DNA from 2 places in the Methylobacterium sp. UNC300MFChir4.1 genome. Region 1 is predicted to be linked to the other one. Evidence: predicted binding sites of a transcription regulator. Region 1 holds the regulator's gene; the other holds the start of a gene.

What was found. Region 1 encodes LexA, which represses DNA repair genes until DNA is damaged. Its sites were predicted from a motif close to TGTTCNNNNTGTGTTCNG; they were not measured.
Region 2: the regulator LexA is predicted to act here: its motif matches at 12,842-12,859, upstream of BMY19_RS10240 (ATP-dependent helicase).

The regions. Positions count from the first base shown of each region.
Region 1 is NZ_FOCS01000011.1:36,394-52,333, forward strand. It holds gene BMY19_RS16045 (error-prone DNA polymerase) at 1-1,015, shown strand, start outside; gene BMY19_RS16050 (hypothetical protein) at 1,083-1,547, shown strand; gene fae (formaldehyde-activating enzyme) at 1,587-2,126, opposite strand; gene BMY19_RS16060 (hypothetical protein) at 2,447-2,662, shown strand; gene BMY19_RS16065 (hypothetical protein) at 2,681-3,130, opposite strand; gene lexA (transcriptional repressor LexA) at 3,381-4,109, shown strand; gene BMY19_RS16075 (ComEC/Rec2 family competence protein) at 4,103-6,430, opposite strand; gene gltX (glutamate--tRNA ligase) at 6,624-8,051, shown strand; gene gltA (citrate synthase) at 8,352-9,641, shown strand; gene BMY19_RS16090 (DNA-3-methyladenine glycosylase family protein) at 9,710-10,591, shown strand; gene BMY19_RS16095 (hypothetical protein) at 10,665-10,913, shown strand; gene parC (DNA topoisomerase IV subunit A) at 11,199-13,445, opposite strand; gene recO (DNA repair protein RecO) at 13,621-14,340, opposite strand; gene BMY19_RS16110 (hypothetical protein) at 14,477-14,878, shown strand; gene BMY19_RS16115 (gamma-glutamylcyclotransferase) at 14,899-15,594, shown strand; gene BMY19_RS30920 (hypothetical protein) at 15,664-15,807, opposite strand.
Region 2 is NZ_FOCS01000005.1:267,412-283,351, reverse strand. It holds gene BMY19_RS10290 (DNA-packaging protein) at 1-360, opposite strand, end outside; gene BMY19_RS10285 (helix-turn-helix domain-containing protein) at 335-1,009, opposite strand; gene BMY19_RS10280 (DUF3761 domain-containing protein) at 1,125-1,427, opposite strand; gene BMY19_RS10275 (sensor histidine kinase) at 1,787-2,878, shown strand; gene BMY19_RS10270 (SufE family protein) at 2,959-3,387, shown strand; gene BMY19_RS10265 (DUF6456 domain-containing protein) at 3,394-4,242, opposite strand; gene BMY19_RS10260 (hypothetical protein) at 4,336-4,563, opposite strand; gene BMY19_RS10255 (porin) at 4,701-6,398, opposite strand; gene BMY19_RS10250 (S9 family peptidase) at 6,862-8,997, shown strand; gene BMY19_RS10245 (AsmA family protein) at 9,094-12,534, opposite strand; gene BMY19_RS10240 (ATP-dependent helicase) at 12,870-15,269, shown strand; gene BMY19_RS10235 (PhoH family protein) at 15,683-15,940, shown strand, end outside.

The DNA of each region.
Region 1 (15,940 bases):
CCCCGACGTCTTCCTGGCCGCGATCCTCAACGCCCAGCCGATGGGCTTCTACCAGCCGGCCCAGCTGGTGCGCGACGCCCGGGCCCACGGGGTCGAGGTGCGGGGCGTCTGCGTCAACGCCAGCGACTGGGACTGCACCCTGGAGCCGGCCGGGGATCCGGCGCTGCACGCCGTGCGGATCGGTCTGCGCGTCGTGCGCGGCCTGCCCGAGGCCGCGATGCGCCGGCTCGTGCGGCTGCGGGCCAACGGCTACGCCAGCATCGAGGGCCTGCAGGCGTCCCTCGCCCTGCCCCGCAACACCCTGGAGCGGCTGGCCGAGGCGGACGCGTTCCGCTCGCTCGGCCTCGACCGGCGCGCCGCCCTGTGGATGGTCCGCACCCTGGAGGGGACGTCATCCCGCAAGGCCGCCAAGGCCGATGCGAGCGAGCGCCGCGCCCATCTCCTCGACGCACCCCTGCCGCTCTTCGCGTGGCACGCCGATGACGGCCTGTTCCGGCACGAGCCGACGGTGGACCTTCAGCCCCTGGCCCCGTCCGAGACCGTGGCCGAGGATTACGCCGCCACCGGCCTGTCGCTCCAGGGGCACCCGGTCGCGTTCTTCCGGGGGCGGCTCGCCCGGATCGGCGCGATCCCGGCCCGGGCCCATCTCGATCCGGCGCTGCCCCAGGGGGCGCGGGTCACGGTGGCGGGGCTCGTGCTGATCCGCCAGCGGCCCGGCACCGCCAAGGGCGTGGTCTTCCTGACGCTGGAGGACGAGACCGGTATCGCCAACGTGATCGTCTGGAAGACCGTGTTCGAGGCGAACCGCCGGATCGCCATGCAGGCGCGGTTCCTCGCCGTGCGCGGCCGGATCCAGCGGGCGGACGGGGTGGTCCACCTCGTGGCGGAGGGGTTTCGCGACCTCACCGCCGCCCTGCGCGACCTGCGCGAGGCCGGCATGAAGCTGCCGCCCGAGAACACGGATTTCGGCGTGCCCCCGGACCGGCGCGTGTTCCCCAGCCGGGATTTCCACTGAGGCCGGCCCTTCGAGCGGCCCTCGACCAGCCCCTCGACAGGCCCCGCGCCGCGCGTAGAGTGCGGCGATGTCGAGCTTCGCCGTCCCGCGCCTCCTCCTCGCCGCCTGCGCGGCCCTGCCCCTCCTGGCGGAGGCCGCCCGGGCCGACAGCTGCGACGACCTCACCCGCCAGATCGCCGACGCGATCGGCGGCCGGGTCGGCAAGCGCGCCGGCCCCAGCATCGACATCCGCGTGGCCGGCCCGATCAAGTTCGACGTGACCTGCCGGGCCGAGCCGATCGTGCAGGCGACCTCCGCCGAGCCGAGTCCCTCGGCGACCTTCTTCCGCGACCTGTCGGTGGCCTCCGAGATCCTCGTCGGCCAACCGGCCGCGACCGTCGAGCCGATCATCGCCACCGCCTACCGGACCGCGCTGGCGGAGCGGCGCAAGTCGTTCATCCAGCAGAACGGCTGGTCGGCGTCCTGCTACACCGACCCGGGCAGCAGCGCGATGCGGACCCTCTGCTCGGTGGGGCGCATCCCGCCGGGCTGAGGCGGACCTGAGCCGGCAGGATGCGCGACGCGGGCCCGCTCAGTACTCGATCACGCCGTCGAGCGCGTAGTGCTTCACGGTCTTCCGGTTGGCGATCAGCTCGTCGACCGTCGGCTCGCCCTTGAGGGCGCGGGCGATGGCGAGTTTCGTGGCCTCGTAGTTGGTCCGGTAGAGGTCCTTCTGGTCGAGGTTGTCGTCCTCGGCGCAGCGCTGATCGAGCCAGATCATGATGATCATGCACAGCTCGTCGAGCCCGTCCTTCGGCAGGATGCCCTCGATGATGCAGTCCACGATCGCGTCGCCGGTGGCGGCCTGGACCACGCCGCCGAGGAGCTCGGCATACTCGGCCGTGTGGATCGTGACCTTGGTGGTCATCATCGTGGCCGGGCGCACGAGCTGGTTGAGGTCGCGCACCACGAACATCCGCGTGTGGCCCTGGACCTGCCCCATCATCGACGCGAAGGCCTGACCGACCGGGCCGCGCACCGAGCCGATCAGCACCTCCGGCATGGCGTCGGTGTACTGGCCCTCGGCCGCCAGCACCGTGGCCTCGCCCGTGCGGAACCAGATCTCTTGCATGTTCGAACTCCACCTGATCGGAGCCCGCGGGAGACATCATCGGCGGCCTCGCGTCAATCGCCCCGAGGCCGGCCCCCATCCCGGCCGCCCCTGCCCTCGCCCGCGCCGCGGCGCGGGCGCAGCCCCGTGCCGCCCCGTGTCGCCGCGATGCGGCCGCCGGCATCCGCGACGGCGCGCATCTCCACCCCCGCGCGGCCTGTGGCCTTGAGGAACGCGGACAGGCGAGGCAGGGAAGATCGGAGCGCGGCTCCGGGAGCGGTCCCGGGCCTGGCCGTTCCGGTGGGCGCGCGGCGCCGTGCCGGGCATGCGGGAGGAACACGATGGCGGAGAGCACGGACCGGGGCTCCGGCTGGAGCCTTCAGGCGAGCGCCGTGCCCGACGGGGTGCGCCTGGAACTCGCCCTCGCCGACCTCGGCGGTGCGCCGGTCACCGCCGCGATCGTGCTCGACCGGACGGAGGCCCGGGCCTTCGCCCGCGCCCTGCTGGCCGCCGCCGGCGACGCCGCGGAGCGGACCTTCCCGAAGCCGGGCGCCTGAGGACGCGCCGCCGGCCGGTCAGCGCACGCCGAGGCCCGGATTGCGGCCCGGCAGGCGGGGGACCACGGTGCCGCGCTTCTCGATCGGCGCGTCGCAGGCGTAGGCGAACTCGGTCTTCAGCGGATCGAACACGGTCTCGCCGGTGATCCGGCAATCCTCGCGCACGGTCTCGTCGAGATAGGCCCGGGCGGCGGTGCGGAAGCGCTTCACCCGGGTGGCGCCCGGCTCCGGATCGATCCGGACCTCGCTCAGGTTGCAGCCGGTATACTCGCGCAGGGCGTTGGACACGATCAGCATCCGGCGCAGCTGCCGGTTGTCGTAGACCTCGTAGGGCTCCTTGCAGCCGATCGTGACGACCTGGGGAGTGAGCGCCACGTAGTTCCGCGAGATGTAGGAGAATCCGGTGGTGCAGCCGGCGAGGCCGAGGGCGGCGAGGCCGAGGGGCAGCAGAGCTGCGGAACGTCGCATCCTCGTCATTCCAAGAGGGTCCCAGCCCGCACCCCGGATCCGCCGCCTTCCCGGCGGGGCGCCGCGATGCATTGAAACGGCTCCGCTTGCGCCGTCAATGCGTTTCTCGACCTTCTCCCGCGGGCGCGCCCGCGGCGCGCCGGGCCGAGCGGTGCCGCTCTTGCGGAACACTTGCGGAACGTTTAACCTGTTCGTGATTTGTTTCGGAGACCGTCACGTGGCGGTCCGCCAAGCCGCGAGTCCCCCGTCGATGCTCACGCGCAAGCAGCTGGACCTCCTGCGATTCATCCAGAGCCGGATGCAGGAATGCGGTGTCCCGCCGTCGTTCGACGAGATGAAGGATGCCCTCGATCTCAAGTCGAAATCCGGCATCCACCGGCTAATCACGGCACTCGAGGAGCGCGGCTTCCTCCGGCGCCTACCGAATCGGGCGCGCGCCATCGAGGTGATCCGGATCCCCGAGAGCCTGACCCAGGCCGCTCCGGCGACTCAGGCCCCCGCCGAGCCGCGCCGCTTCACGCCGAGCGTGGTCGAGGGCGGTAAGTCCAAGCAGCCGCCGGCCCCGGCGAGCACGCGGATGATCGACGAGTCCGGCCGCGCCATCTCGATCCCGGTCATGGGCCGGATCGCGGCCGGTACGCCCGTCTCGGCGATCCAGAACCAGAGCCACGCCATCACCCTGTCGCCGGACTTCGTGGCCGGCGGCGAGCACTACGCCCTCGAGGTGCGCGGCGACTCGATGGTCGAGGCGGGCATCCTGGACGGCGACCTCGTGGTCATCCGCAAGCAGGAGACGGCCAATACCGGCGACATCATCGTGGCGCTGATCGACGACGAGGAGGCGACGCTCAAGCGCCTGCGCCGCCGCGGCTCGTCGATCGCCCTCGAGGCCGCCAACCCGGCCTACGAGACCCGCGTGCTCGGGCCCGACCGGGTCCGGATCCAGGGCCGCCTCGTGAGCCTCGTCCGCCGTTACTGAAGCGGCTCGGCCGGCGCGTCGCCGGGGGCGAGGTCTCCGCCCGGCGCGGCGTCGGCCTCCGGCGTCGCGGCGACCCCGTCCTCCGCGGGGCGGTCGCCCGGCTCCGCGGTGACCGGCGACGGAGGTCCCGGCCCGCGCCCCGCGGCCTGCCGCCAGGGCACGGCGCGGCCGTCGTCCCGGGCGTAGCGCGCGGCGAAGCCGTCGCCGTCGGCCCGGAGAGCCACGGCCCCGCGGGCGGCGAGGACGCGCCGGTCGATCACCAGCGGCCCCGTGCAGGTGGGCGGCGCCGCGAGACCCGTGATCAGCACCGCGGCGCGGGCGCAATCCTCCGGGAAGGCCCGCCGGTCCCGGACCAGGGCGACCGCCCGCCCGTCCGGCAGCCGGGCGGTGCAGCCGAGCCGGTCGCAGCGCCCGCTGCCCGACCGGACGATCAGCGCCGCGGGCCGCCGCCCGTCGCCGTCCGCCTTCAGCCACTGCTCGAGGACGAAGCCCGAAGGGCTGCCGAGGGCCGCGAGCCGCCCGTCCGTGCCCCGCACCGCGGCCCCCGCGCCCTGCCGGTCGACGTAGAGGTCGTAGCGGTCGGGCCGGGCCGCGAGGACGAGCCCGAGCAGGACCGGCGGCACGGCGAGCCAGCGCAGGCGCGAGGCCGGCAGCGTCCCCAGCAGCAGGCCGGCGGTCAGCAGGGCCAGCGCCCCGGCGCCGAAGGCCGGCAGCACCAGGACCGCCCGCTCGAACCCGGCGATCCAGTCCGAGATCGCCAGCATCCCGGCCACCGCCTGCCCCATCAGCCACCAGACCGGCCGGTCGAGGGCGAAGGGATAGGCAAGGCAGCCGATCACCGCGGCGGGCATCACCACCAGGGAGACGAGCGGCAGGGTCAGGGCGTTGCCGACGAGGCCGAAGGGCTGGACCGTCTGGAAGTGGTAGGTGGCGAAGGGGGCCGTCGCGACCTGCGCCACCAGGGTCGTGGCCAGGGTCCCGGTGATCGCCGACAGGCCGGTCCCAACGAGCCGCCCGATCCACCCGGCCCCCGGGCGCACGAGCAGCCGCCCGTCGATCAGCCGCGCGCAGGCGATCAGCCCGGCCACGGCGCCGAAGGACATCTGGAAGCTCGGGCCGAGCAGGCCCTCCGGCTCCCGGGCGAGCGCGATCAGCGCCGCGAGGGCGAGGTTGCGCATCGACAGGGCCGGCCGGTCCACCAGGATCGCGCCGAGCATGATCAGGGTCATGATCAGCGAGCGCTCGGCCGCGATGTCCCAGCCCGAGAAGGCGCAGTAGGCGGTGACGCCGACCATGGCGAAGCCGGCCGCGATCTTCTTGATCGGCCAGAGGAGCGCGCAGAGCGGCACCGCGGCGAGGAGCGCCCGCACCAGCCAGAACACCACGCCGGCGGCCAGCACCATGTGGAGGCCCGAGATCGACACCACGTGGTAGATGCCGGCGGCGCGGAGCGCGTCGTTGGTGGCCGGCCCGATGAGGCCGCGCTTGCCCGTCACCAGGGCCGCCGCCACCGCACCCGCCTGGCCGCCGGCGGCCTCCGCGATCCGGCGCGTCAGCCCATTGCGCGCCGCGTCGAGCGCAGCGGCGAGCCGCAGGCCCAGCGGCGGCGACCCGGACGGTTCCCGGACGGTGACGGTGCCGATCAGCGAGCCCACCGCGCCGATCCCCTGGAAATAGGCGTCCCGGGCGAAGTCGTAGCCGCCGGGCCGGGCCGCCTCCGGGGGCGGCAGCAGCCGGGCCGTGGCGGCGACGCCGTCCCCGGGACGCGGGATCGGCGTCTTCCGGAACGAGACCCGGACCCGGGCGGGCCGCGCCTCCGGCGCGAGGCCGGCGAAGCTCTCCACCCGGATCACCAGCCGGGCGCCCACCTCGCGCTCGTCCAGGGCCTCGACCGTTCCGACGAGCGGGCCGATCGTGGTGCGGGTGAGGATCGGTGCGGCGACCTGCGAGACCCGCCAGGTCGCCGCCGCGAAGCCGAGGAACGCGGCCGCCACCGCGAGCGCCGCCGCCAGGGCCGCCGGCCGCGCGCCGAGGACGGGGACCGGCGCCAGCGCGAGGGCGGCCGCGATCAGGGGGGCGGCGAGGCTCGGCGCGCCGTCGGCCGCCGCGAAGTAGACCAGGATCCCGCCGCCGAAGGCCACCGCCAGCCAGGGGAACAGCCGGCGCTGCTCGGCCTCGCGGGCGAGGCCGGCGACGACCCAGTCGCGGAGCGCCGGGAGGGCGGCCAGGAGGGCGGCCAAGAGGGCGGCGGGAAGGGCTCGGGCGCGCGGGCCGATCAGCGCGACCGCGCCGTCCGCCCGCCTCGCGCCGATCCGCCGCATCGCCGCCGCCCCGCTCCGCGCGACCTGTCGTCGGGGCCGGGCGATTCTGCGGGCGATTCTTAACGCATCCGCCGGCCCGTGCTACAGCGGGTTCTTCGTGCTACGGGCGCCCTGTCGAGCCCCTCGCCGCTCCGCCGCCCCTTCGCCGTCCGTCGCGCCCCGTCCGCGACCAGCCCCGGAACATACCGGACCGATGTCCTCAGCCGTCGTCACGCGCTTCGCCCCCTCGCCCACGGGTTACCTGCATATCGGCGGGGCCCGCACGGCCTTGTTCAACTGGCTCTACGCCCGCCACACCGGCGGCAAGATGCTGCTGCGCATCGAGGACACCGACCGCGAGCGCTCCACCAAGGGGGCGATCGACGCGATCCTCGACGGCCTCTCCTGGCTCGGCCTCGACTGGGACGGCGACGTGGTCTTCCAGTTCGCCCGCGCCGAGCGCCACCGCGCGGTCGCCGAGGAGCTGCTGGCCGCGGGCCGCGCCTATCACTGCTACGCCACCGCCGAGGAGCTCACGCAGATGCGCGAGACCGCCCGCGCGGAAGGGCGCGCCCCGCGCTACGACGGCCGCTGGCGCGACCGCGACCCGTCCGAGGCCCCCGCCGGGGTCAAGCCGGTGATCCGCCTGCGCGCCCCGACCGAGGGCGAGACCGTGGTCGAGGACGCCGTCCAGGGCCGCGTGACCTGGGCCAACAAGGACCTCGACGACCTCGTCCTGCTGCGCTCGGACGGGACGCCGACCTACATGCTCGCCGTCGTGGTCGACGACCACGACATGGGCGTCACGCAGATCATCCGCGGCGACGACCACCTCACCAACGCGGCGCGCCAGAGCCAGATCTTCTCGGCCCTCGGCTGGGACATCCCGAGGATGGCGCATATCCCGCTGATCCACGGGGCGGACGGGGCCAAGCTCTCGAAGCGCCACGGCGCGCTCGGCGTCGAGGCCTACCGCGATCTCGGCTACCTGCCGGCGGCCCTGCGCAACTACCTCGTGCGGCTCGGCTGGAGCCACGGCGACCAGGAGGTCTTCTCCACCGACGAGATGGTCGCGGCCTTCGACCTCGGCGCGGTCGGACGCTCCGCGGCGCGGTTCGACTTCGCCAAGCTCGCCAACCTCAACGGCCTCTACATCCGCACCAGCGCCGATTCCGACCTCGTCGCGGCGATCGAGACCATCCTGCCCAACGTCGGGCCGGAGCGCGGCCTGTCGGCGCCGCTGCGGCCCGATCTCAAGGACAAGCTCGTCCAGGCCATGCCGGGCCTGAAGGAGCGGGCCAAGACGCTGATCGAGCTCCTCGACAGCGCCTACTACCTCTACGCCCAGCGGCCCCTGGCGCTCGACGACAAGGCCCGCGCCCTGCTCTCCGACGAGGGGCGCGGACGCCTCGCCGGGGTGCGGCCGGTGCTCGAGGCGCTGCCCGACTGGAGCGCGACCTCCACCGAGGGCGCGGTGCGGCAGTACGCGGAATCGGCCGGCTGCAAGCTCGGGCAGGTGGCCCAACCCCTGCGCGCGGCGCTCACCGGCCGCACCACCTCCCCGCCCCTGTTCGACGTGATGGCGGTGCTCGGCCGGGAGGAAAGCCTGGCGCGCCTCGGGGATCAGGCGCCGCAGGGCTGAGGCCGGGCTGAGGGCAGGGACGAGGCGGGGACGAGGCGGCGCTGGGACCGCCGCGCGCGGACCGGGAGCGGACAGGGAACTGCCGGCCCCGACCCGGATTGCGTTGGGTGGAAATCGGTTGGCGGAATTCGCTTGGCGACGGGGGCGGGTTGTCACCGACCCCGTTGCTGCTGCACTGCCGTTTGGGTAACCCATGGCTGTGAGCACCCGCAGCATAATGCGTGTGCTCAGGCCCCCGGGACCGACTCGGGCAGCCCGAGGCCGGCATCCGCCACGTCGCCAGAGAAGGGTCCACGATCCATGAGCGCACCCAGCACCATCACCGTGGACGGCAAGTCGATCGAACTGCCGGTGAAAACCGGCACGATCGGGCCGGACGTGATCGATATCGGCAAGCTCTACGCCCAGACCGGCGCCTTCACCTTCGACCCGGGCTTCACCTCGACGGCCTCGTGCGAGTCGAAGATCACCTACATCGACGGTGACGAGGGCGTGCTGCTCTACCGCGGCTACCCGATCGAGCAGCTCGCCGAGAAGGGCGACTTCCTCGAGACCTGCTACCTGATGCTGTTCGGCGCCCTGCCGACCGCCGCCCAGCGGGCCGATTTCGAGTACCGGGTCACGCGCCACACCATGGTGCACGACCAGATGAACCGGTTCTTCACCGGCTTCCGCCGCGACGCGCACCCGATGGCCGTCATGGTCGCCTCGGTGGGCGCCCTCTCGGCCTTCTACCACGATTCCACCGACATCACGGACGAGAGCCAGCGGCTGATCGCGTCGATCCGCATGATCGCCAAGATGCCGACGCTCGCCGCGATGGCCTACAAGTACTCGATCGGCCAGCCCTTCGTGTACCCGAAGAACGACCTCGACTACACGTCGAACTTCCTGCGCATGTGCTACGCGGTGCCGTGCGAGGAGTACGAGGTGAACCCGGTCTTCGCCCGGGCACTCGACAAGATCTTCATCCTGCACGCCGACCACGAGCAGAACGCCTCGACCTCGACGGTGCGGCTCGCCGGCTCCTCGGGCGCCAACCCCTTCGCCTGCATCGCGGCCGGCATCGCCTGCCTATGGGGCCCGGCCCATGGCGGCGCCAACGAGGCGGCCCTCAAGATGCTGATGGAGATCGGCACCCCCGAGAATGTCAGCAAGTACGTCGCCAAGGCCAAGGACAAGAACGACCCGTTCCGCCTGATGGGCTTCGGCCACCGCGTCTACAAGAACTACGACCCGCGCGCGCGGATCATGCAGAACACCACGCACCAGGTGCTCAAGGAGCTCGGCAAGACCGACGACCCGCTGCTCCACGTCGCCATGGAGCTGGAGCAGATCGCGCTCAAGGACGAGTACTTCATCGAGAAGAAGCTCTACCCGAACATCGACTTCTACTCGGGCATCACCCTCAAGGCGATGGGCTTCCCCACCGACATGTTCACGGTGCTGTTCGCGGTGGCCCGCACCGTCGGCTGGATCGCCCAGTGGGCCGAGATGATCGAGGACCCGTCGCAGAAGATCGGCCGTCCGCGCCAGCTCTACGTCGGTCCGGCCCAGCGCGACTACGTGGCCGTGGACCAGCGCGGCTGAGGCGGGACCACCTGCCCCGGGAAGCGTCGAGCGGGGCGGCCGAGAGGCCGCCCTTCGCGTTCGCGGAGGTGATCGAACGCCGCCTGCCCGTCCGGCCGCCCTACGACTGGCCGGCGATCCGCGCGTTCCTCGCCAAGCGGGCGATCCCGGGCGTCGAGACGACGGATCCCGCGGCTTCCTACGCGCGCACGATCAGCGTCGCGGGGCGGCACGGGCTCCTGACGGTGGCACCGGGCGCGGATTGCCTGCACGTCGCGCTGCGCGGCGTCGAGGCCGGGCACGAAGAGGCCGTCGCGGGACGCCTGCGCCGCCTGTTCGACTGCGACGCCGACCCGGCCGCCGTCGCGGCCTGCCTCGGCGGGGATCCGGTCCTGGCCCCGCTCGTCGCGGCGCGGCCGGGTCTGCGCCTGCCGGGGGCCTGGGACCCGTTCGAGACCGGCTGCCGGGCGATCCTCGGCCAGCAGGTCTCGGTGGCGGCCGCGATCGGGCTCGCGGGCAGGCTGGTGGCGGCGTTCGGGACACCGCTGGCGGAGCCGGCAGGCGGTCTGACCCACGTGTTTCCCGCGCCGACCGATCTGGTCGAGGCGGATGTCGCGCTGGCGCTCAACATGCCGCGGGCCCGCGGCGCGGCGATCCGGGCGCTGGCCGCGGCGGCGCTGGCCGATCCGGACCTGTTCGCCCCGGCGGAGTCGCTCGAGGCCGCGCTGCTGCGCTTCACGGCGATCCGCGGGATCGGTCCCTGGACGGCGCAGTACATCGCCATGCGGGCGCTCAAGCTGCCGGATGCCCTGCCGGTGGGCGATGTCGGGCTGCTGCGGGCGCTGGAGGGGGCCACCGGGCGTCCGAGCCCGGCGGCGCTCCTGGCCCGGGCCGAGGCGTGGCGGCCGTATCGCGCCTACGCGGCGCAGCACCTCTGGGCGGCGGACGAAGCATCCGCGACGGGGCGATGAGGCGACCGAGAGGTTCATGTTCCCCATCGCCGATATCGGCTAAGCTTGCGGCCGGCCGGGGGGCTCAGGTTCGATGTCGGAAGCGGACAGCGAAGCGCGCGACACGCTTGTTGCGAACGAGCGGATCAAGTTCACGGCCACCTACGCCAACGGCCTCGCGGTCGCGATCTTCGCCGTCGGCGGTTTCGCGCCGTTCATCTCGACTGCCCTGTCGGATCGTCCGCACTTCGCGCCCGTGCTCATCGCCATGGTGGTTTGCTGGATCATGAGTGGCGCCATACATTGGGCTGTGAGGCGCGCATTGCGGAACCTTCGCCCATGACGACAGCTCAGCTTCTTCTCCTGCTCGCGGTTCCGATCGGCGGCGGCGTGCTAGCCTTCGGTGCGCTCTGGCTCGCCCAGCGGGCGCATTGAGGACTGGGCCTCCGCACCGCGGGAACCGTTCCAGACACTCCCAATCGCGCCCGCATCTCGAGGGGCGGCGGAGCCGCCTCGAAGGCGGGCTCCAGGGATTGCGCGGCTGATCGGAGGTCTCCCCCGAGGCGACTCCTCTCCGGCATCTCAGGATGAGGTGGTGGGTCGGGAATCCTTCACCCTCCGCGGCTCCTCACCGTCCGAACCGCTCGAATTTCGGGAAGCTGCGCGCCATCATCAGCCCGACCTCGGCGCGGTGGCCGAGCCACTTCTCCAGCACCGACGCGTTCGCGAGCCGGCCCTCGGCCGAGCCGTCCTGCCAGGGCAGGCCGTCGGCGAGCTTGAACACGTGCGCGTCGAGCAGCGTCCCGCTGCGGCAGCGCTGCAGCCGGACCCCCTTGCCGCGGGCGAGCTCCGCCACCTCGGAGACCGGGAAGACCAGCAGCAGCTTCTCGGTGTTCACCACCGCCACGTGATCGCCGTCGGCCGGCACCAGCACGGCGGCCGTGGCGTCGCCGTCGAGGCCGAGCACGCTCTTGCCCTTGCGGGTGTTGGCCACGAGCGCGTCGGCGGGCGCCACGAAGCCGCGTCCGTCCGAGCCGGCGATCAGCAGCTTGGTCTCCGGCCGGTACGGCAGCGCCGCCACGATCTCGGTGCCGTCGTCGAGGTCGGCCATCAGCCGGACCGGGTCGCCGAAGCCGCGGCCACCCGGCAGCTTCGAGGCCTCGAGCGTGAACACCTTGCCGTTGGTGGCGAGCAGCAGGATCTTCTGGGTCGTCTCGGTCGGGAAGGCGATCTTCAGGGTGTCGTCGCCCTTGAACGCGACGCCCGAGAGATCGGCGACGTGGCCCTTGAGCGCCCGGATCCAGCCCTTGGTCGAGACGATCACGGTGATCGGCTCGCGCTCGACCAGGGCCGCCGTGAAGTCGATGCCGCCGACATCCGGCGGGCTCGCCAGCGTCGTGCGGCGCTTGCCCAGCTTGGTCTCGGGCCCGAAGGTCTTCTTCACCGCGCGGATCTGCGCCTGGATCGCCTTCCACTGCGCCGGCTCGGAGGCGAGCAGGGCGTCGATCTCGGCCTTCTCGGCGGTCAGCGCCTCGAACTCGCGCTTCAGCTCCATCTCCTCCAGCTTGCGTAAGGAGCGCAGGCGGGTGTCGAGGATCGCGTTGGCCTGGAGCTCGGTCAGCTCGAACCGGGCCATGAGGGCGGCCTTCGGCTCGTCCTCCTCGCGGATGATGCGGATCACCTCGTCGAGGTCGAGGTAGACGATGAGCAGGCCGCCCAGGATCTCGAGGCGCCGGTCGATCTGGCCGAGGCGGTAGCGCGAGCGGCGCTGCAGCACCACGCGGCGGTGGTCGACCCACTCGCGCAGGCACTCGGCGAGCCCGATCACCTTCGGCACGAGGCCGCCGACCAGGACGTTGAGGTTGAGCGGGATGCGGGTCTCGAGTTCCGTGAGCCGGAACAGCGATTCCATCAGGATCACCGGGTCGACCGTGCGCGAGCGCGGCTCCAGCACCACGCGCACGTCCTCGGCCGACTCGTCGCGCACGTCGGCGAGCAGCGGCAGCTTCTTCTCCTGCAGCAGCTCGGCCATCTTCTCGATGAGCCGGCCCTTCGGGATGCCGTAGGGGATCTCGGTGACGACGATGTTCCAGGTGCCGCGGCCGAGATCCTCCTTGGCCCAGCGGGCGCGGACCCGGAAGGCGCCCCGCCCGGTCCGGTAGGCCTCGGCGATCGACTCGGCCGAATCGACGAGGATGCCGCCGGTCGGGAAGTCCGGGCCCTGGACGAACTTGGCGAGCTGCCCCGAGGTCGCCTCGGGATGGTTGATCAGGTAGAGCGCCGCGTCGCACAGCTCGGCGGCGTTGTGCGGCGGGATCGAGGTCGCCATGCCGACCGCGATACCCTGGCTGCCGTTGGCGAGCAGGTTCGGGAAGGCCGCCGGCAGGACGATCGGCTCCTCCTTCTCGCCGTTGTAGGACGGGCGGAAGTCGACCGTGTCCTCGTCGATCCCGTCGAGCAGGAGGCGCGCGACCTCGGTGAGCCGCGCCTCGGTGTAGCGGTAGGCCGCGGGACCATCGCCGTCGATGTTGCCGAAGTTGCCCTGGCCGTCGACCAGCGGGTAGCGCTGGGCGAAATCCTGGGAGAGCCGCACCAGCGCGTCGTAGATCGCCTGATCGCCGTGGGGGTGGAAATCGCCCATCACGTCGCCGACGATCTTGGCGCACTTCTTGTGCGCGGTGGTCGGGTCGAGGCGCAGCAGCCGCATCCCGTACAGGATGCGCCGGTGCACGGGCTTCAGCCCGTCGCGGGCATCCGGCAGGGCCCGGTGCATGATCGTGGAGAGCGCGTAGGCGAGGTAGCGCTCCTCCAGCGCGGATTTCAGCTCGACGCTCTCGATCCCGTCGCCGGACGGCGGCTCGAAGGGCTGGCCCATGTCGGCTCCTCACTACAACGTCTTCACCGCGCGCCGTCATTCCGGGGCCGCGCAGCGGGGCCCGGAATCCAGAGCCGCCGACGTCCCGCGCGTGCGCGCGGACGGTGGTTCTGGATTCCGGGCGCGCCTTCGGCACCCGGAACGACGACGGGGTATCAAGAACAGAACACGAACATTACCCGGCCTCGCGGCCGAGCGCAACGAATCGCGCCCGCTCCTCGGGCGGCCCGAGGCCGCGGGGGCCCCAGACGTGCCGGTCGAGGAAGTACCCCGTCAAGGTAAACCCTTGGGCAACGCCGTCGGGACCCGGGGATCCGCCCGCGTGCAGGAAGGTCGGGAGCGCCAGGAGACGGTCCCGGTAGGGCTCGCCGGCCGAGGCGCTGACCGCCCGGCCGCTCTTCGGCGACACGTAGGCCAGGGCGTCGTTGCCGCCGGTGGCCGCGCAGGCGGTGAGGTCGAGGCCGAAGCCGAGTTCCGACAGGATCGCCAGCTCGAACCGCACCATCAGGGGCGGGGCGATGGCGGGGTCGTCGAGGTGCTCGACCAGGATCCCCGCCGCCTCGTAGAGCGCCGGATGCGGGTCGCGCTCAGGGAGCAGCCGCAGCAGCGCGGCCATGTGGTTCATGCCGTAGAGGGCGAGGCTCGACCCGATCAGCCGCGAGACCTGCGAGTCCAGGGGCTCGACCGCGTAGGCGCCGAGACCCTCGTCGAGGCGCGCCCGCCACGTCACGCGGACCCGGTTCCCGGCCTGCAGCACGGGCTGCATCCGGCGCGAGCGCCCACCGTGCACGAGGCCGAGATGGCGCCCGTGGGCCTCGGTCATGGCCTCGAGGATGACGCCGGTCTCCCCGTGCCGGCGCAGGCCGAGCACCAGGGCGTCGTCGGTCCACTGCATCGAACGTCGCGTCTTCGTGTGAGAGATCGGGTGAGAGGCGCGCTTCGCGCCTGTCTCTCATATAGGGGGCCGCGGCCGCCGGCGCTGCCCCGCGCGGTCCCAGCCTCGGGCAACCTTGGCCGGGTAGCGATGACCGATGCCGCTCCGCGCCGCCCTCGCCGCCCTGCTGGTCCTCCTCGCCGCCGGCGCGCAGGCCGCGCCGCGCGCACCGAAGCCCGCCGCCGAGGCCGACCCCTCCCCGGCCCTCCTCCGGCGGATCGCCGCCCTGGCGCTGAGGCAGGTCGATTTCGGCGCGGTCTCGCTGCTGCCGGTGCGGTTCGCGGGCAGCCGGATCGCCGGGCCGATCGCCGAGGGGGGCGGGGTGATCTACTGCGTGTCGGGCCGGATGTACGGCCGGACCTTCGGCAAGCCCGAGCGCCCGAGGGTGGCGCTGCGCTACGACAACGACCGGCTCACGGTGCTCGACGACGACGAGGTCTGCACCGGACACCGCACCCGGCCCTTTCCCGAACTCGACGCGCTGGGCAACAAGCCGTGAGGCCCGGGCGTTGAGGGCCCATGCCCGCCGCGTCCGTCCGCACCCTCGACCTCAGCCTCGACCTGATCGCCCGCGCCCATTCCGTCCCGATCCCCGACGACCCGAGCGCGCTCGAGGTTCTGTCGGACGCCGAGTTGCGCCCGGGGCTCGACGCGATCGTCGCCGGGCGCGAGGGCAGCGACCTCTGGGTCTTCGCCTACGGCTCGCTGATGTGGAACCCGGAATTCCCGGTGGCCGAGCGCCGGATCGGGACGGTGCGCGGCTTCCACCGCCGCTTCTGCCTACTCCAGCGGCGGTTCCGCGGCACGCCGGAACGGCCGGGCTTCGTCCTGGCGCTGGACCGCGGCGGCCTGTGCCGGGGCGTGGCCTTCCGCCTGCCCGGCATGGAGATCCGCGAGGCGCTGATGCCGGTCTGGCGCCGCGAGATGCGCGGCCGCGGCTACGTCGCCCGCTGGCTGCCGGTCGCCACCGAGGCCGGGACCGTCCCGGCCCTGACCTTCCTGGCGAACCGCGCCAGCGACCGCTACGCCGGACGCCTCTCGGATTCCGAGATCGCCGAGAAGATCGCCGCGGCCTGCGGCCACAAAGGGCCGAGCGCCGAATACCTGTTCCGGACCGTGGAGGCCTGCGAGCGCCTCGGCATCCGCGACCGCCACCTCTGGAGCCTCCAGGCCCTCGTGGCCGCGCGCCTCAGGGCCTGCGCGCCCGGGGCGTGAGACCGTCTCCTGTCGAGCGCGTCGGTGCAGCCGTGCTCGCGAGGACGGTCGCGTCGACCGGGCAGCGGTTCAGATCCAGGCCCGCTTGGTGGCGACCACCAGGCGCCCGCCGCCGTGCTCCGCGTCCGGGTTGCGCGGCTCCCGGATGCCGGGGGCGCGGCCGGTGGTGACGTAGACGAGGAGGGTGAGGACGAGCAGGATCTTCGTGCGCATGGCGACGCTCAAGGTTGAGCGTCGGTGCATAGGAACGATCGGTTTTTACCGAGTTGCTGCAGTGCACGCGGGCGCGTCGGCGGCCGATTCCCTGCGGACGTGGTGAACGGAGGGTTGCGATGCGGCCGCGATC
Region 2 (15,940 bases), on a different contig from region 1:
GCGGCTCGGCGACCAGGCGGGCCGGGCCCGTCCCCGCGCCGGCAGGCCGAGGAGGCCGGAGGGCCCCTCGACCATCACGTCGCGCACGTCGAGATGGGTCTCGCCCACCAGGGCGATCCGCCCGACCGGCGCGCCCGCGAAGGCCGGGTCGCCGCGCGCGAGGGCGTCGACCCACTCGGCCCCGGTGCGGGTCTTGCCGCTGCCGCGGCCGCCGATCACCGCCCAGGTGGTCCAGGGCGCCGCGTCGGGCGGCGGCAGCTGGTCCGGCCGGGCCTGGTGCAGCCAGTCGCCCGCGAGCGCCCGGAGGAGGTCCGGCGGCAGCGTCTCGAGGAAGTCAGGCAGCCGCCCCGCCGCCGACAAAGCCAGCAACGCGTCGCGCGATCTCCGCGCGCAGGGCGGGCAGGTCGGGCTCGGTGTCGGGTTCGGTGTCGCGTCCAGTGTCGCGTCCGGTGCCATCGCCCCCCTCCCCCGCGGCGCCGCGCGCGCCCTCCGCATCCACCGTGTCGAGGAGCCGCTTGAGGCCGCCGAGGTCGCGCAGGATTCGGGCGGAGTCGCCCGCGCCCGCCCCCGCCCCGCTCAGAGCCGCGTCGAAGGCGGCGATCTGCCGGGCGATGTGGGCGCGCAGACGCGCCCGCAGGGTCGCCGGGTCGGCCGCGGGGTCGCCGCGACCGGTGACCGCCGGCGGCAGGTCAGCCCCGAAGGCCGTGGCCATCATCGCCGGGTCGAGCCGGCCGAGACCGAGGATCTCGGTGACGTCGCCGGGATCGGCGCCCGGCGTGCACAGCAGGCGGATCAGGGCGGCCCGGCGCGCCGCCGGCCAGCGCCCTGTCAGGAGCCGCGGCCGGTGCTGCCGCGGCCTCGGCCAGCCGGCCCGGGCGTTCCAGGTGTGCACGGTCTTCGGGTGGACGCCGAGACGGGCCGCGATCGCGTCGCACGTCAGGTCGGTCTCGCGCAGGAGCGTCAGGGCCTCGGCGCGGCTGTCCGCCCTGCTGGGAGGGGGTGGCCACATCGGGGTCTCTCCGCACACGTCTCGACCGTGCCTGGTTGATACCCCGGCAGCGCGCCGGTGTCAAGCGCAAATTCCTATTTCTCGGGCGATATAGGACTTAAGGCACAGTCCGGTCTCAGCCCTCCCAGTGCGCCACGCCGCCGTGACCCGAGCAGGTGCCTCGACGGGTGTGGCTGAAGCTCCACGTGCCGTCCCGGCACTTGGCCGTGGCGCCCGCGGGCTTCCTGCCGTCGAGGCTCTTGGCCGGCCGGTGGACGTCGGACCCGTCCCGGCTGCGGTAGTGGCCGTGGCGGTCGAGGTTCCGGTCGTCGGGCTCCGAGAACGGCCGGGCGACGGCGCCGCCCGACAGGCCGAGGAGGACGAGGCCGGCGAACACCGGCCAGCGGGCGGCGTTCGTCGCGGTCAGGACAGGCAGCACGGCACCCTCAAGGTTGTATCATCTGCCAAGAGACACAACCGGATCGGGGCGTCACGAACTATCTGTGGTTATCCAGAAGCCAGCTACAGGTTGTGCGCGCGGGTCACGGGCTGCGCGCGGGCCGGACCTCGGCCGGGGTCGTCCGACCGGCTCTCCGCCGCGTCCGCGCGCCCGGTGCGGCCCTGCATGTCGGCGGGATGCTGAACGGGCTCGAAAGGTATTGCCGCTAATGTCCCGGTGAATGGCAGATCTGAACGCGGTTCAGGACCGGAACGGCCGTCCGGTCGACACGTTGACCGGCGCCATCCGCACGCAGGCGTCGCCTTTCACGCAGTTCGTCAGAGTGAATCGGGTACAGAATGGTCGGTGAGCCACCAGGGTCCGGCGCGGAAGACCCGCTGGGCAACGGCCCCGCGGGGGATCCTGGTCGGGGCCCGGCGCAGGGCACCGCGGAAGCCGCCGCCCTCAGCGACAGCTTCAGGCGATTCGCCGACGTGGTGCCGCTGATGATGTGGCGCTCGGACGAGGCCGGTCACGCGATCCACCACAACGAGTGCTGGCTGGAATTCACCGGGCGCCCCCTGGAGGCGGAGCTCGGCCTGGGCTGGCGCAGCGGGCTGCATCCCGAGGATTTCGAGCGGCACGCCCGGATCGTCGCCGAGGCGTTCGAGGCGCGGGCGCCCTTCACCGTCGAGTTCCGCCTCCGGCGGCACGACGGCGAGTACCGCTGGCTGCTCGACACCGCCCGCCCCCTCGTGGAGGACGGCCGGTTCCAGGGCTATCTCGGCTCCTGCTTCGACATCACCGACCGCAAGCACGCGGAGGAGCACATCGAGCACGCGCTGGCCGAGAAGGAGGCGCTGCTGGCCGAGGTCTACCACCGGGTCCGCAACAACCTCCAGGTGATGGTCAGCCTGATCGGCCTCTACGGGCGGGCGGCCCCCGACCCCTGCCGCGGCAGCTTCGAGGCGCTGGGCCAGCGGGTCCGGGCGATCGCGCTGGTGCAGCAGCACCTGCACGAGGCGCCGCACATCGCGTCGATCGACCTCAAGGACTACCTGCACCGCCTCGCCTCCGGGCTCGGGCAGCTCCGGCGGGCCGGGCGGATCGGCGTCCAGGTCGGCGGTTCGGGGAACGGTCTCGTGGAGCCGCGCACCGCCAACGCCCTGGGCATGATCGTCGCGGAGATCGTGGCCGAGTGCCTGGACGCCACCGCCGAGCACGTCGCCTGCGCCATCGCCATCGACATCGAGGCCGCCGCGCCGCTGCGCCTCTCGATCGTCTCGAAGGTGAGCGACACGGCCGAGTCGGGCCGACCGAACGTCCCGAAGCTCGGCCCCCGCCTCATCGCCGCCTACGCGGCCCAGGCGGAGATCAGCGTGGCGGGCGATGCCAGCCCGGGCGATCCCCTGTGGCTGACCCTGCCGCCGGCGCGCCCCGGCGCGCCATGAGCGCCCGCGGCGCCGGACCCCGTCGCCACAACGGCGCGGCCGGCCTATAGCGGCCCAGACCTTTCCGGACCCGGCCGAGCATGCTCCCTCCCATCGACACCATCATCGAGAATTTCGAGATCGTCGAAGACGACGACATGCGGCTCGAGTACCTGATCGAGCTCGGCCGCGCCCTGCCGCCGATGCCCGAATCGGAGCGGACCGAGGCGAACCGCGTCCACGGCTGCGAGAGCCAGGTCTGGATCGACACGCGGGCGGAGCCGGCGGACGGCACGCCGCGCCTCGTCCTGCACGGCTTCAGCGACTCGTTCATCGTCCGCGGCTTCGTGGCGCTGATGATCGCGCTCTACACCGGCAAGACGCCCCAGGAGGCCGCCGAGACCGACGGCCTCGACCTGTTCCGGCAGCTCCGCTTCGGCGCCCACGTCACGTCGAAGCGCTCCAACGGCGTCCGGGCGATGGCGGAGCGCATCCACCGCGACGCGGTCCGGCTCGCCGCCGAGGCCTGAGCGGCCTCACCCGCGCCAGAGGCGCAGGCGGGCCCGGTCCGGACCGGTCGCCTCCCGTTCCAGCCCGTAATGCTCGGCGAGCCGCCCCAGGGCGATGCGGGCCACGACCTTGGCGGAGCGGGCCGGCCAGCGGCGCTCGGCCTCGATCCGCTCCAGGCCCTTGAGGAATCCGCAGAGGTCGATCAGCAGGCCCGAGAGGTCGCTCCCGACCGCGTCGAGGGCGCCGCGCACCCGCTGCCGGGCCGCGATCACGTGGTCGGCCGCGGAGGCCGGGTCGCGTGGGCCGCCACCGTCGATCCGGGGCGCCCCGAGATCCGCGCCCATCCGCGGCAGCAGGGCGGCGGTGGTCATGTCCCGCCGCAGCCGCTCCCCGGCCTCGAAGGCGGCCGCGTCGATGAGCGGCGCGCCGTCCCGGTCGCGTCGGCGCACCATCCAGGCCAGGGGGTTCTCGGCGGCGTTGCGCAGGGTCGGCCCGGCGCCGCCCTCCACGACGGCGAGGTCGCGGTGCTGGTTCGCGAAGGCGAGGTCGCCCGGCCGGGCCTCCCGGCGCAGGCGCGCCCGCCCGGCCTCGCTGATCGTCAGGCGTGTGCCGGCCGCGTTCCACGTCGCCAGATCGGCCGCCGCCAGGGCGCGCCCGGAGGTGGCCGCGAAGCGGCCGCTCCCCACCGAGATCCCGTCGCCGCCGCGCCGGGCGACCAGCGCGTCCTCGACCAGGGGGTCGGGCCGCGCGTAGGCGCCGGGCTCCCCGAGCCGCGCCAGCAAGCGCCCCGCCTCCGCCGGGAGATCCCCCGGAGCGGCGCCGCGGCGACGCGTCCCCGCGGAGGCGGAACGGCCGCCCTTCACTCGCATGTTCATGTTTTGTTCCGTGTGTGCTACGACGGACGTGCGAAGCCTCCAGTGTCCCAGGAAAAATCAGAAGGTCAAGGCTTTTTTACCTACAACCCACAGCTATCTAGCGACGGCCGCGCGCGTCGGCGGCCGGTGCAGGATGTCGGCGATCTCGCCCTCCGACTTGCCGCGGACCTCGTAGCCCATCGCCTCGAACCGGTCGATCAGCGCGGCGCTCTCGGTGGCGGAGCGCGCCGCCCAGGCGGCGAGGATGTCGTTCACCCGCTCCAGGTCAGCGGCGGGGTGATCGTCCTGCGGATCCGGCTGCGGATCGGGGATCGCGTCCATGTCGGCACCTCGGGATCGAACCGGCGACCATGGTCGACGCCACGGCCCGCGGTTCAACGCCCCAGGCCGGAACCGGCTCCCGGCCGAGCCGGCATCGCCGCCCGCCCTCCTGGATCACCCCGGATCCGCAGCCGCCCTCAGAAGTCCCGCTGCACGCGCGCGCGGACCTGGATGACGTCGACGTGGCGGGCGGTCGAGACCGGGTTGGCGAGGTTGTTGACGTAGGCCGCGTTCTGGTTGGGGTACCGGCCCAGGTCGAGGATGCGGCCGCTCTGCGGCCCGTAGCGCGTGTAGATCGCCTCGACGCCGATATCGAACTCCTTCACCGGCGACCAGATCAGGTTGCCGCCGACCACGAAGCGGTAGCTGTCCCGCAGGACCTGGCTCAGGTCGAAGAACCGCGTGCCAGGGGTGCCCGGCCCGGTCCCGGTCACGCCGAAATAGGCGCCCTGCGCCGCGCGGGCGCCGCGGGCGAAGCTCAGGGCGCCGTAGGAGCCGAAGAAGGCGGAGCGGACCGCGGGCGTCCAGTAGTGCAGCATCGCCGCCGTGAACGAGTAGCTCGTCGACAGCTCCAGGCGCTGGGTGAAGGGGTTGATCACGCCGTCGCTGAAGAACTGGGAGAAGGCCGCCCCCTGCACCGCGGTGGCCGATTGCGCCCAGGGGCCGTTATAGGCCGGCAGGCCGGTATACAGGGCGGTGCCCTCCCCGTAGGCGCCCTGCAGGTAGAGCGTGTCGCCGGTCGCTATCGCTGGCAGGTTGATCTTCACGCCCCCCTGAACGGCCCAGCCGAGGGCGGAGGCCGCGCCGCCCGGGGTGCGGTTATTGCCCACCGAGACGGGCGCCCCCAGGTTGGTGCCGGCGAACGAGACGCTGCTGAGCAGGCCGTGGTTGACCTCGTGCACGGCCCCCGAGAGCTGCGCGGAGCCCCAGGACTGGTCGGAGCGCAGGACGCCGACGATGTCGGGCATGCGGCTGCGCTGGACCGTGTCCACGAAGCCCACCCCGGTCGGGCGGCCGGCGGCGTCGTAGCCGACGAAGACCGGGGCGACGGGGTTCCCGGGCGAGAGGATCGCGCCGGGATTCGGGAACGCCGAGGCCGCGGCGTTCTGGGACGCGTAGACCGGCGTGCGGCGGAATACCGGGTCCTCCATCGACAGCGATGCGGACAGGCCCTTGCCCAGCGTCGCCGTGTAGGCGGCGAGGTTGGTCGAGGGATTGTCCGAGCCGATGGAGGCGACGATGAACTCGAAGTCGTGAGCGTAGAAATCGAAGAACGAGGAGGCGCGGCCGGCGGTGATGCCGGCGAACTGGATGAAGGCCTTGTCGACGTTGAACTGCTGCTGGGCCCGCCCGAACTGATCGACGCCCAGGGCCGGGAAGGCGCCGCCGATCCGGTTCAGCGCGCCGGCATGCATGGTGGCGAAACCGGTCCGGCTCCCGGCGTCGAGGCGGAGGAAGGCGCGCAGGGTGCCGTAGGACGTCTGGGACCGGGCGTCGAGGTTGATCCGGAGGCGGCCCTGGTAGCCGCTGTAATCCCCCGGGGTGGCGGTCGCGCTCCCCGAACGGCTGTAGGAAGGCTGGTAGGCGTACTCGTAGCGCGCGCGGCCGGAGAGGCGCAGGCAGGTATCGGTGCCGGGGATGAAGAAGAAAGCCTGGCCGTAGGCCGAGCAGATCCGCACGTGCTCGATGAGCTGCGATTTTCGCCGATCGGGAAGTTCCGCCGCCTCCACCGGCAGACTCAGCAACCCCGCAACACCCGCCAGTACGCCCGTTGTCCCCCGCTTCGCACGATGTTTCCGGTACTCCGCACACAAAACATGCATCGAATCGGCCATTCCACCATCCGCAAGTCCCCCTTCATGTCGGACGGATCGCGGAGCCGGATAATCCCAGAGCGATTTTCTCAGGTCTGTGCTCGGCTCGACTTGTCAGGATCTGTGACGCACCCGCGGCGTTCCGGTGCCGCGTTGAGGCCGAAATCGGCCGCTGCGCCAAGTCCCTGGCGGGTTCGGGGCCTTCGCCGAGACCGCACGATCGGGCCGCCCCGGCGCGGCTCCCGACGCCGCTCCGGCGCGGGTCCGCGCCGGCGGATCGCGTCGTCGGCCGGACCGTTTCCCGCGCCACCGATGCCGGAAAGCAACGGATCGGCCCCGGTCCCGCGACCGCGCCGTCCCGGCCGGCGATAGCGCCGCCCGCCCCGGCCGCGCCCCCGGACGCCTTGCATCCGCGCGCCCGGCGGGACACATCCCCTCACCCGGACGCGACACCCGCGCGCGACGGGACCCGACGGGAGAGATGATGACGGAGATCGGCCACGGCTTGCTCGCTCACAGGACCGGCGCGCCGGTGGCCGAGGTCCGGCCGCGACGCTTCAGCGTCCACGGGCAGGAGATCACCGACGACTACGCGTGGCTGAAGGCCGAGAACTGGCAGACGGTCCTGAAGGACCCGGCCGCGCTGCCGGAGGACATCGCCGCCTACCTGAACGCCGAGAACGCCTTCGCCGAGGCGGCGCTCGCCGGGAGCGCGGAGCTCCGGCGGCAGCTCGTCGCCGAGATGCGCGGGCGGATCCAGGAGGACGAGAGCGGCGTCCCCGAGCCGGACGGGCCCTTCGCCTACTACACCCGCCACCGCGAGGGCGGGCAGCACCCTCTGATCTGCCGGCGGCCGGCCACATCACCCGACGTGCCCGAGTCGGGCTTGGACCCGGACGAGACGATCCTCATCGACGGCGACCGCGAGGGTGAGGGCCTGCCGTTCTTCGAGATCGCCGCCGCGGTGCATTCCGACGACCACGCCCGGCTCGCCTGGAGCGCCGACACCAAGGGCTCGGAACTCTACACGATCCGGGTGCGCGACGTCGCCACCGGCCTCGATCTCGACGACCGGGTCGAGGCGACCTCCGGCGAGGCGGTCTGGGCCGCGGACGGCGCGAGCTTCTGGTACGTGGCGGTGGACGCCAACCACCGCCCCGCCAAGGTGATGCGCCACCGCGTCGGCACTGGGCATAGCGAGGACGAGACCGTCTACACGGAGGCCGATGCCGGCTACTTCGTCCACATCGGCAAGACGCAGTCCGGCGCCTTCCTCGACGTGACGGTGAGCGACCACGAGACCTCCGAGGTCCGGCTGCTCGACCGGCACGCGGAGGACGCCCCGTTGCGCCTCGTCGAGCCGCGCACGCCGCTGCTGATCTACGGCGTCGAGCACCGCGGCGACCGCCTGTTCATCCGCACCAACGCGGACGGCGCCGAGGACTTCAAGATCGTCACCGCGCCGCTCGACGATCCCGGCCGCGCCAACTGGACCGACCTTGTGCCGCACCGGCCCGGGGTGATGATCCGCCACCTGCACCTGCTGGCCGGCCACTTGGTCCGGCTGGAGATCGAGAACGCCAAGCCGCGGATCGTGGTGCGCGACCTCGCCGACGGCACCGAGCACGTCGTCGCCTTCGCCGAGGAGGCCTACTCCCTCGGCCTGCGGGCCGGGCTCGCCTTCGACACGGCCACGATCCGCTTCGTCTACTCGTCGATGACGACCCCGTCGGAGACCTGGGACTACGACTGCGCAACCCGAACCCGGCTCCTGCGCAAGCGGCAGGCGGTACCGAGCGGCCACGACCCGGCCGCCTACGTGACCCGGCGGCTCTTCGCCACCGCGCCGGACGGCGAGCAGGTGCCGATCTCGCTGCTGCACCGCCGGGACCTCGCCCTCGACGGCGGCGCGCCCCTGCTGCTCTACGGGTACGGCTCCTACGGCACGCTGATGCCGGCGGCGTTCCGCACGAACCTCCTGAGCCTCGTCGACCGCGGCTTCGTCTACGCGATCGCCCATATCCGCGGCGGCACCGAGAAGGGCTGGCGCTGGTACCTCGACGGCAAGCGCGAGAAGAAGCCCAACACCTTCACGGACTTCATCGCCTGCGCCCGCGCTCTAATCGACGCGCGCTACACGTCCGAGAAGCGCATCGTCGCCCATGGCGGGTCGGCGGGCGGGATGCTGATGGGGGCTGTGGCCAACCTCGCGCCGGAGCTGTTCGCCGGCATCGTCGCCGACGTGCCCTTCGTCGACGTGCTCAACACCATGCTCGACGCGGAGCTGCCGCTGACGCCGCCGGAATGGCCCGAATGGGGCAACCCGGGCGAGAGCGAGGCCGCCTTCCGGACGATCCTGTCCTACTCGCCCTACGACAACGTCGCCGCCAAGGACTACCCGGCGATCCTGGCGCTCGGCGGGCTGACCGACCCGCGGGTGACCTACTGGGAGCCGGCCAAGTGGGTCGCGCGGCTGCGCGCCACCATGACGGGCGGCGGGCCGGTGCTCCTGCGGATCAACATGGAGGCCGGCCACGGCGGCGCCGCCGGCCGGTTCGACCGGCTGGAGGAGGTGGCGCTGATCTACGCCTTCGCGCTCATGGCGGTGGGGAAGGCGTAGAGCCGCCGCCCGTGCGGGCGCGGCGCTCCAAGGGGTGCTGCGCCTGAGGCCGTCACGCTGGCCAGCCCCACCCCCGCCCTCAGGACGCGGCCGGCCTCACGGCCGGGCCTCGGCCGGCGCCGGTGGCTGGGCAGCACCCTCCTCCGGGTTGCGCGGCCGCCTCGCCGCCTCCTCGGCGGCCTTGTCGGCGGCAGTCCTGTCCGCAGCGGCCTTCTCGGACGCGGCCTTGAGGGCCGCCGCGCGGGCCCGATCCATCTCGATCCGGGCGCGGCGGCGCTGCCGCTCCACCTGGTCGGCCTCGGTCAGCTCGATCGTCTCCAGCTCGCGCTGCAGCACGAAGGCCGCGAGGCCGTTCGACAGGGTGCCGACGTCGAGCACCCGCTCGGGCGCGCCGAGCGGCCCGGTCAGGCCGAACTGGACCGCGGGCGGCCCGGCATTCCAGCCGCGGGGCACCGGGCCGCCCGCGAGCGTGCCGCGGGCGTCGAGGCGCCCGGCGCGCAGGTCGTAGCCGACGGTGCCGACCCAGCGGGCCGGCCCGAGATCGAGGTCGAACGGCCCGGCCCGCAGCACGCCCCCCACGATCGTGGCGGCGGCCCGGGTGGATCCGCGCGCCTGCGCTCCGCCCCGGGCGAGTTCCTCGGTGACGAGCGCCTGGAGCCGGCCCTCGCGGAGCGGGTCGTCCATCTCGGCCGCGCGGGCGAGAGCGCGGCCGAGCGCCGCGGGATCGGCCGCGGGCAGGCTCAGGTCCGTCAGGGTGAGCGCGCCGCTGCCCGAGAGGCTGTCGGCGAGGCCCGGCAGGGTCTCGGCCGTGGCGGCGAAGCGCAGGTCGGCGCTCAGGCGGCCGCCGAACGTGCCGCCGGCCAGGGTGGGGAGCGCCGCGCCGTCGAGGCTGCCCGAGCCCGAGACCGAGGCGCCGGCCCCGAGCCGGGCGATCGTCACCGAGCCCGCGAAGCGGCCGCCGGCGAGCTTGCCGGTCAGGTCGCGCAGGATCAGGCCCGCGTCGGCGAGGCCGAGGGCAGCGGTCGCGTCGGTGGCGACGAGGCCGCGGCCGAGATCCAGGCTGGCGACGCGGGCGTCGAGGGACAGGGCCGGATGAACGGCCGGCGGGCCGAACGCGCCGTTCGCCCCCGGCGGGATCACCAGGGCGGCCGCGAGCTGCGGGATCGACAGCCGGTCGAGGGCGAGGCGGCCGTGAAGGGCACCGCCTGCCGACCGCAGCAGCGTCCCGTTCACCCCCGCGCCCGCGACCGTGCCGGCGAGCGCGGCGGCGGCCTCGCCCTGCTGCCGCGACAGCGTGACGGTGAGGTCGGCCGGCCACGCCCCCGGTGCCAGGGTCGCGGCGCCGGCCAGCGTCAGGAACGGCGCCAGATCGGCCGTCTCGGCGCGGAGCGTGCCGCCGGTGGGGACGAAGTCGGGACCGACCAGGATCGGGCGGCCCGTACCGAGGCGCAGGCCCGCGACCGTGCCGTTCGCCGTCAGGGCGAGGGTCTGGCCCTCCGGCCGCTCGGCTGTCAGGCGCAGCTCGGCAGGTTGCTGCAGGCCGGCGAGGTCGGTGCGGCCGAACCACGCCCCCGCCCGCGGCGCCGTGAGGGTGGCAGCGCCGCCCTCGATCCGCGTGCCGCGGCTCGCGAGCGTCAGGTCGAGGGTGCCGCCGCCGGCACTGCCCCGGGCCTGGGTCCGCAGGGCCGCGGCCGCGCCGCCCTCCCGGTCGAGGGTGACGGCGAGGTCGAGGGGCGCGTCCCGCAGGAAGGCGGGCAGCAGGCGGATCTCGCCCACCCAGACCCGCTCGAGCAGGCCGAGCAGCGGCGCCGCCGCCGGCGCCTTGAGGCGCCCGGAGACGCGGCCGGTCCCGTCCGCGCCGATCTGCCCGGACAGCCGGGCGCTGGCGCCGGCGAGGTCGGTGACGTCGAGGCTGTCGACCGTCAGGCCGGCGCCGTCCGACTGGATCCGCGCCGCGATCGTGCCGGTACCGGAGCCCGCGGTGCCGAACCGGACGTCCTTCGCCTCGAGCGTCAGGGCGAGGTCGGTGTCGCGCAGGGTGCCGAGGGTCGTCCCGAGGGGCGGCAGGCCGGCGATGTCGAGGCCGGTGGCGCGGATCTGGGCCTCGAACCGCCCGCGCTCGGCGCCCTCGGCGGCGGTGTAGCGGGCGTTCCCGGTGATCCGCGCCGGCCCGAGGCCGAGGCGCATGTTGCGCAGGGATAGGCCGGTCCCGGCGGCCGACAGGTCGGCGGCGGCCTCGATCTTCCGCCCGTCGAGCAGCGCGACGAGCGGCCCCTCGGCGCCGAGGCGGCGCAGGTAGCGGCCGAGCGCATCCGAGTCGGGGGCGGCGAGCGCCACCGGGCCGGAGAAGCGCAGCGGCGCCGTCTCGACCTGCCCGCTCGCCGTGACGGTGGACTCGGCCGGGCCGGTCACCGCGAAGCGGCGCAGCAGCAGGCCGCCGGCCCGCTCCAGGGTGCCGGTGAGGGCGAGGTTCGACCATTCCTCGCCGCCCAGCACGGCGCTGCCCACGGTGAGGTCGAGGTCGAGCATCGCCGGCAGGCTGCCGGCCGAGCGCGGCAGGCCGCGGGCGATCAGGCTCTGCCCCTCCGCCGAGGCCAGGAAGGCGTCGAGGTCGAGGCGGCGGGCGTCCAGGGTCAGGCCGGCGCGCCACTGGCGCAGGTCGAGCCGTCCGGTGCCGCCGAGCCGCAGGGCCCGGCCGCCGGGGTCGATGGCGAGGTCGACGGCCTCGAAGCGCACCTGCGTGCCCCGGGCCTTGAAGGTGCCGGCCAGCGAGAACGGCAGGTAGGCGCCGGCCGCCTGGGTCGGCGGCCCGACGACGAGGCGGGCGGAGCCCTCGGCCTCGACCTGGGCGCCGCCGGATTCGGCGGGGACGAGGCCGAACCGCGCGTCCGCCTCGAAGCGCGGCATCGCGTCGCCGCCGCCGGAGATCTTGGCGGCGAGGCGCCCGTCCGGTCCCGGCGTGCCGCTGACCGCCCGGAACGGGACGCCGCCGCTCGTCCCCTCGATCCGCCAGGGCCCGACCAGGGCCGGCGCCTGCAGGCGCAGGTCCTGGACGTAGAGCTGGTCGGTCCGCCCGGTGGCGGGGACCTGCGTGGTGACGAGGAACTGCTGGATGTGCAGGTTCTCGATGGCGAGGTCGCGGTCGCGCAGGGCCCCGCCGAAATCGGGCGGCAGCTTCAGCGTGTCCGGGCCGGCGACCGGGAGCTTGATCTCGGCCCGGCCGATCCGGGTCTCGGTGAAGCGGAACTCGCCCTTGAGGAGCGGCGCCAGGGCGATCTCGGCCTTGACGAACCGAGCATCCAGGCTCGGGCGGTCCGGATCGGCGCCGAGGTGGAGGCGGTCGACGCGCAGCCGCGGCGAGGGCAGCAGGCGGACCTCGATCCGGCCGTCGGTCCGGACCGGAACGCCCAGGGACCGGGCGAGCGCCCGCTCGACGAGCCCGCGATGGGCCTGCCAGTCGACGAAGGGCGGGACTGCGAGCGCCGCCACGAGAACCAGGATGACGGCGCACGCCAGCGCGGTCAGAAGATCACGCAATGGTCCCGTTCCGCACCATCTCTGCGCGAGGCCGCGACCTCACCGGGCCGCCGTGCCCCGCGTGCCCCCGCGAGTCAGTCGCCACGGCCATAGCACGATAAGCCGCCGGGGGCGCCAGCGGCGATGCCACGGTCCCGAGCGGCGGTCGGGGCACGCGCGAGGTTCCTCGGGCATCCCGGGCCCGCGGCCTATGGATCGCGCGATCGGCCGCGGAACGCGACCAGCCCGAAGGACGCGGATCACCCCGGCGCGGACAGCCGCGCTTAATGGCTCCGCGCCCCCGCCGCGGCGCGAACGGCCTCGACGCCGTTCGCGATTTGGTCCAGGGAAGCAGGATGCAGAACCGCCCGCATCCGCAACCCGCCGGGGACGGCGCGCCCGCCACGTCCATCGCCGCCCGCGCCATGGGCGCCCTCCGGCGCGACGCGGCCGGCTACCTCGAGGGGCTCAACCCCGAGCAGCGCCGCGCCGTCGAGACCACGGAGGGCCCGGTCCTGGTGCTGGCCGGGGCCGGCACCGGCAAGACCCGGGTGCTGACCACCCGCATCGCCCACCTGATCGCCACCAACCGGGCGCGCCCCTTCGACATCTTGGCGGTGACCTTCACCAACAAGGCCGCCCGGGAAATGAAGCACCGGATCGGCGCGCTGATCGGGCCGGCCGGCGAGGGCATGCCGTGGCTGGGCACCTTCCACGCCATCGGCACCAAGATCCTGCGCCGCCACGCCGAGCTGGTCGGGCTGAAATCCGACTTCACCATCCTCGGCACCGACGACCAGCTCCGGCTGATGAAGCAGGTCATCGCCGACCAGAACGTCGACGAGAAGCGCTGGCCGGCCCGGGCCCTGTCCCACGCCATCGACGGCTGGAAGAACCGCGGCCTCGGCCCCGAGCAGGTGCCTCCGGGCGAGGCCTCGGCCTTCGCATTCGGCAAGGGCGGCGCCCTCTACACCGCCTACCAGGCCCGGCTGGCGACGCTGAACGCCGTCGATTTCGGCGATCTCCTGCTGCTCTGCCTCAAGCTCTGGCGGGAGAACCCCGACGTCCTGGCCAATTACCAGGACCGGTTCCGCTACATCCTGGTCGACGAGTACCAGGACACCAATGTCGCTCAGTACCTGTGGCTGCGCCTCCTGGCGCAATCCCGCAAGAACATCGCCTGCGTCGGCGACGACGACCAGTCGATCTACGGCTGGCGCGGGGCCGAGGTCGACAACATCCTGCGCTTCGAGCACGACTTCCCGGGCGCGGTGGTGGTGCGCCTGGAGCGCAACTACCGCTCCACGGGCCACATCCTTGCCGCCGCCTCCGGGCTGATCGCCAGGAACGAGAGCCGCCTCGGCAAGACCCTGCGCACCGACGACGAGCCGGGCGAGCGCGTCACCGTGACGGGCGCGTGGGATTCGGAAGAGGAGGCGCGGATGCTCGCCGAGTCGATCGAGTCCCTCCAGTCCAAGCAGCATCCCCTGTCGGAGATCGCCGTGCTGGTGCGGATCTCGGCGCAGATGCGCGAGATCGAGGACCGGTTCGTCCAGCTCGGGCTGCCCTACCGGGTCATCGGCGGCCCGCGCTTCTACGAGCGCGCCGAGATCCGCGACGCGCTGGCCTACCTGCGCGCCACCGTGAACGTCAGCGACGACCTCGCCTTCGAGCGGATCGTGAACACGCCCAAGCGCGGCCTGGGCGACGCCACTCTGCAGCAGCTCCACACCTACGGCCGCGCCAACCGGCTGCCTCTGCGCATCGCCGCCGCGCGCCTGTGCGAGACCGACGAGCTGAAGCCCCGGGTCCGCTCGACCCTGCGGGCGCTGACCGAGAGTTTCTCGCGATGGGCGCGGCTCGCGGAGACGCAGCCGCACAGCGAGGTCGCGCAGACCATCCTGGAGGAGTCCGGCTACACCGAGATGTGGCAGAAGGACCGCTCCGCCGACGCCGCCGGCCGGCTGGAGAACCTGAAGGAATTCGTCCGCTCCATGGAGGAGTTCCCCGACCTCGCCGCCTTCCTGGAGCACGTCTCCCTGGTGATGGAGGCCTCGGAGGCGGAGGGCGCCGAGCGGGTCTCGCTGATGACGCTCCACGCCGCCAAGGGGCTCGAGTTCGACACCGTGTTCCTCCCCGGCTGGGAGGACGGCCTGTTCCCGAACCAGCGGGCGCTCGACGAGAGCGGCCGGGCGGGCCTGGAGGAAGAGCGGCGCCTCGCCCATGTCGGGCTGACCCGGGCGCGCAAGCGCGCGAAGCTGTCCTTCGCGGTCAACCGGCGCATCCACGGCCTCTGGTCCTCGACCATCCCGTCCCGGTTCATCGACGAGCTGCCCGAGACGGCGGTCGACGTGGTCGAGGCCCCGGCGCACTTCTCCGCCGGCGCCTCGCGGTTCGACCGCAACCCGACGCCGTTCGGATCGAGCTACGGCACGCCGGGCTGGCAGCGCGCGCAGGCCAACACCGCGCCGGGCGGCCGGTCCGGGTTCGGATCGGGGTCCGGAAGCGGCTTCCGCTCGGCGGGCCCGGGCGGCCGGTCCGGGGGCCAGTCCGGCGGTCCCCGCCAGATCGAGGGCGAGCTGATCGCCAAGTCGACGGGCGCGCCCTCGGCCTTCCAGGGCGGCCAGCGGGTCTTCCACACCAAGTTCGGCCCCGGAACGGTCGCGGCGGTCGACGGCAACAAGCTGACCGTTGACTTCGACAAGGCCGGCCGGAAGATGGTCCTCGACAGCTTTGTCCAGGCCGGATCGAGCTAGTCCCGCCGACCAAGCCCGGACGTGTCAGGGCGGCAGGGTCGGCCGGCTTCGCCCGCGCTGGCGGGGAGGATCGCGACCGTGCCGGATGCCGCGTTACCGCGACACCACCGTCCCGAACCTGATGCATCCGCGCCAGCCGCGCGGCTTTTTCGAAGCCCCTTCACCGACCGTCACCCCTTAGTCACACCCGGCGCGCAATCGTCGGGCGCGAATCGCACTGGTGCGCCAGTTGCATCGCGTATTCGGCCGCGCACGGAACGTCGTGACGCTCTCCACAGGCGGACGAGCGCGGGGCGGAACCTTCGGCCTTGGGCCGGTATTAAGTTCCGCAAGCGAGTAGAACCGGGAGCAAGCAGGTAAACGGCAGTTCAGAAACAGATCCAGGTTGGCAAGTCCCGTTGGAGTGTACATCCATGAAGAGACGCCGCGCACGACTTGAACTGGTTGAAGACCGCACGTCCCGCATTCATCGCACACGCTTCGACGAAGAACGCAATCTCGCTCCCATCCAGCCGCTCACCGAACGCCAAGCCGAGTACCTCGACGCCCTCGCCCGCTCGCCGCAGGTCATCGTCCTGGGGCCCGCCGGCACCGGCAAGACCTTCATCGCCGGCACCCGCGCGGCGGACCAGCTCCGCCAGCGCCGCATCGCCAAGGTGGTCATCACCCGC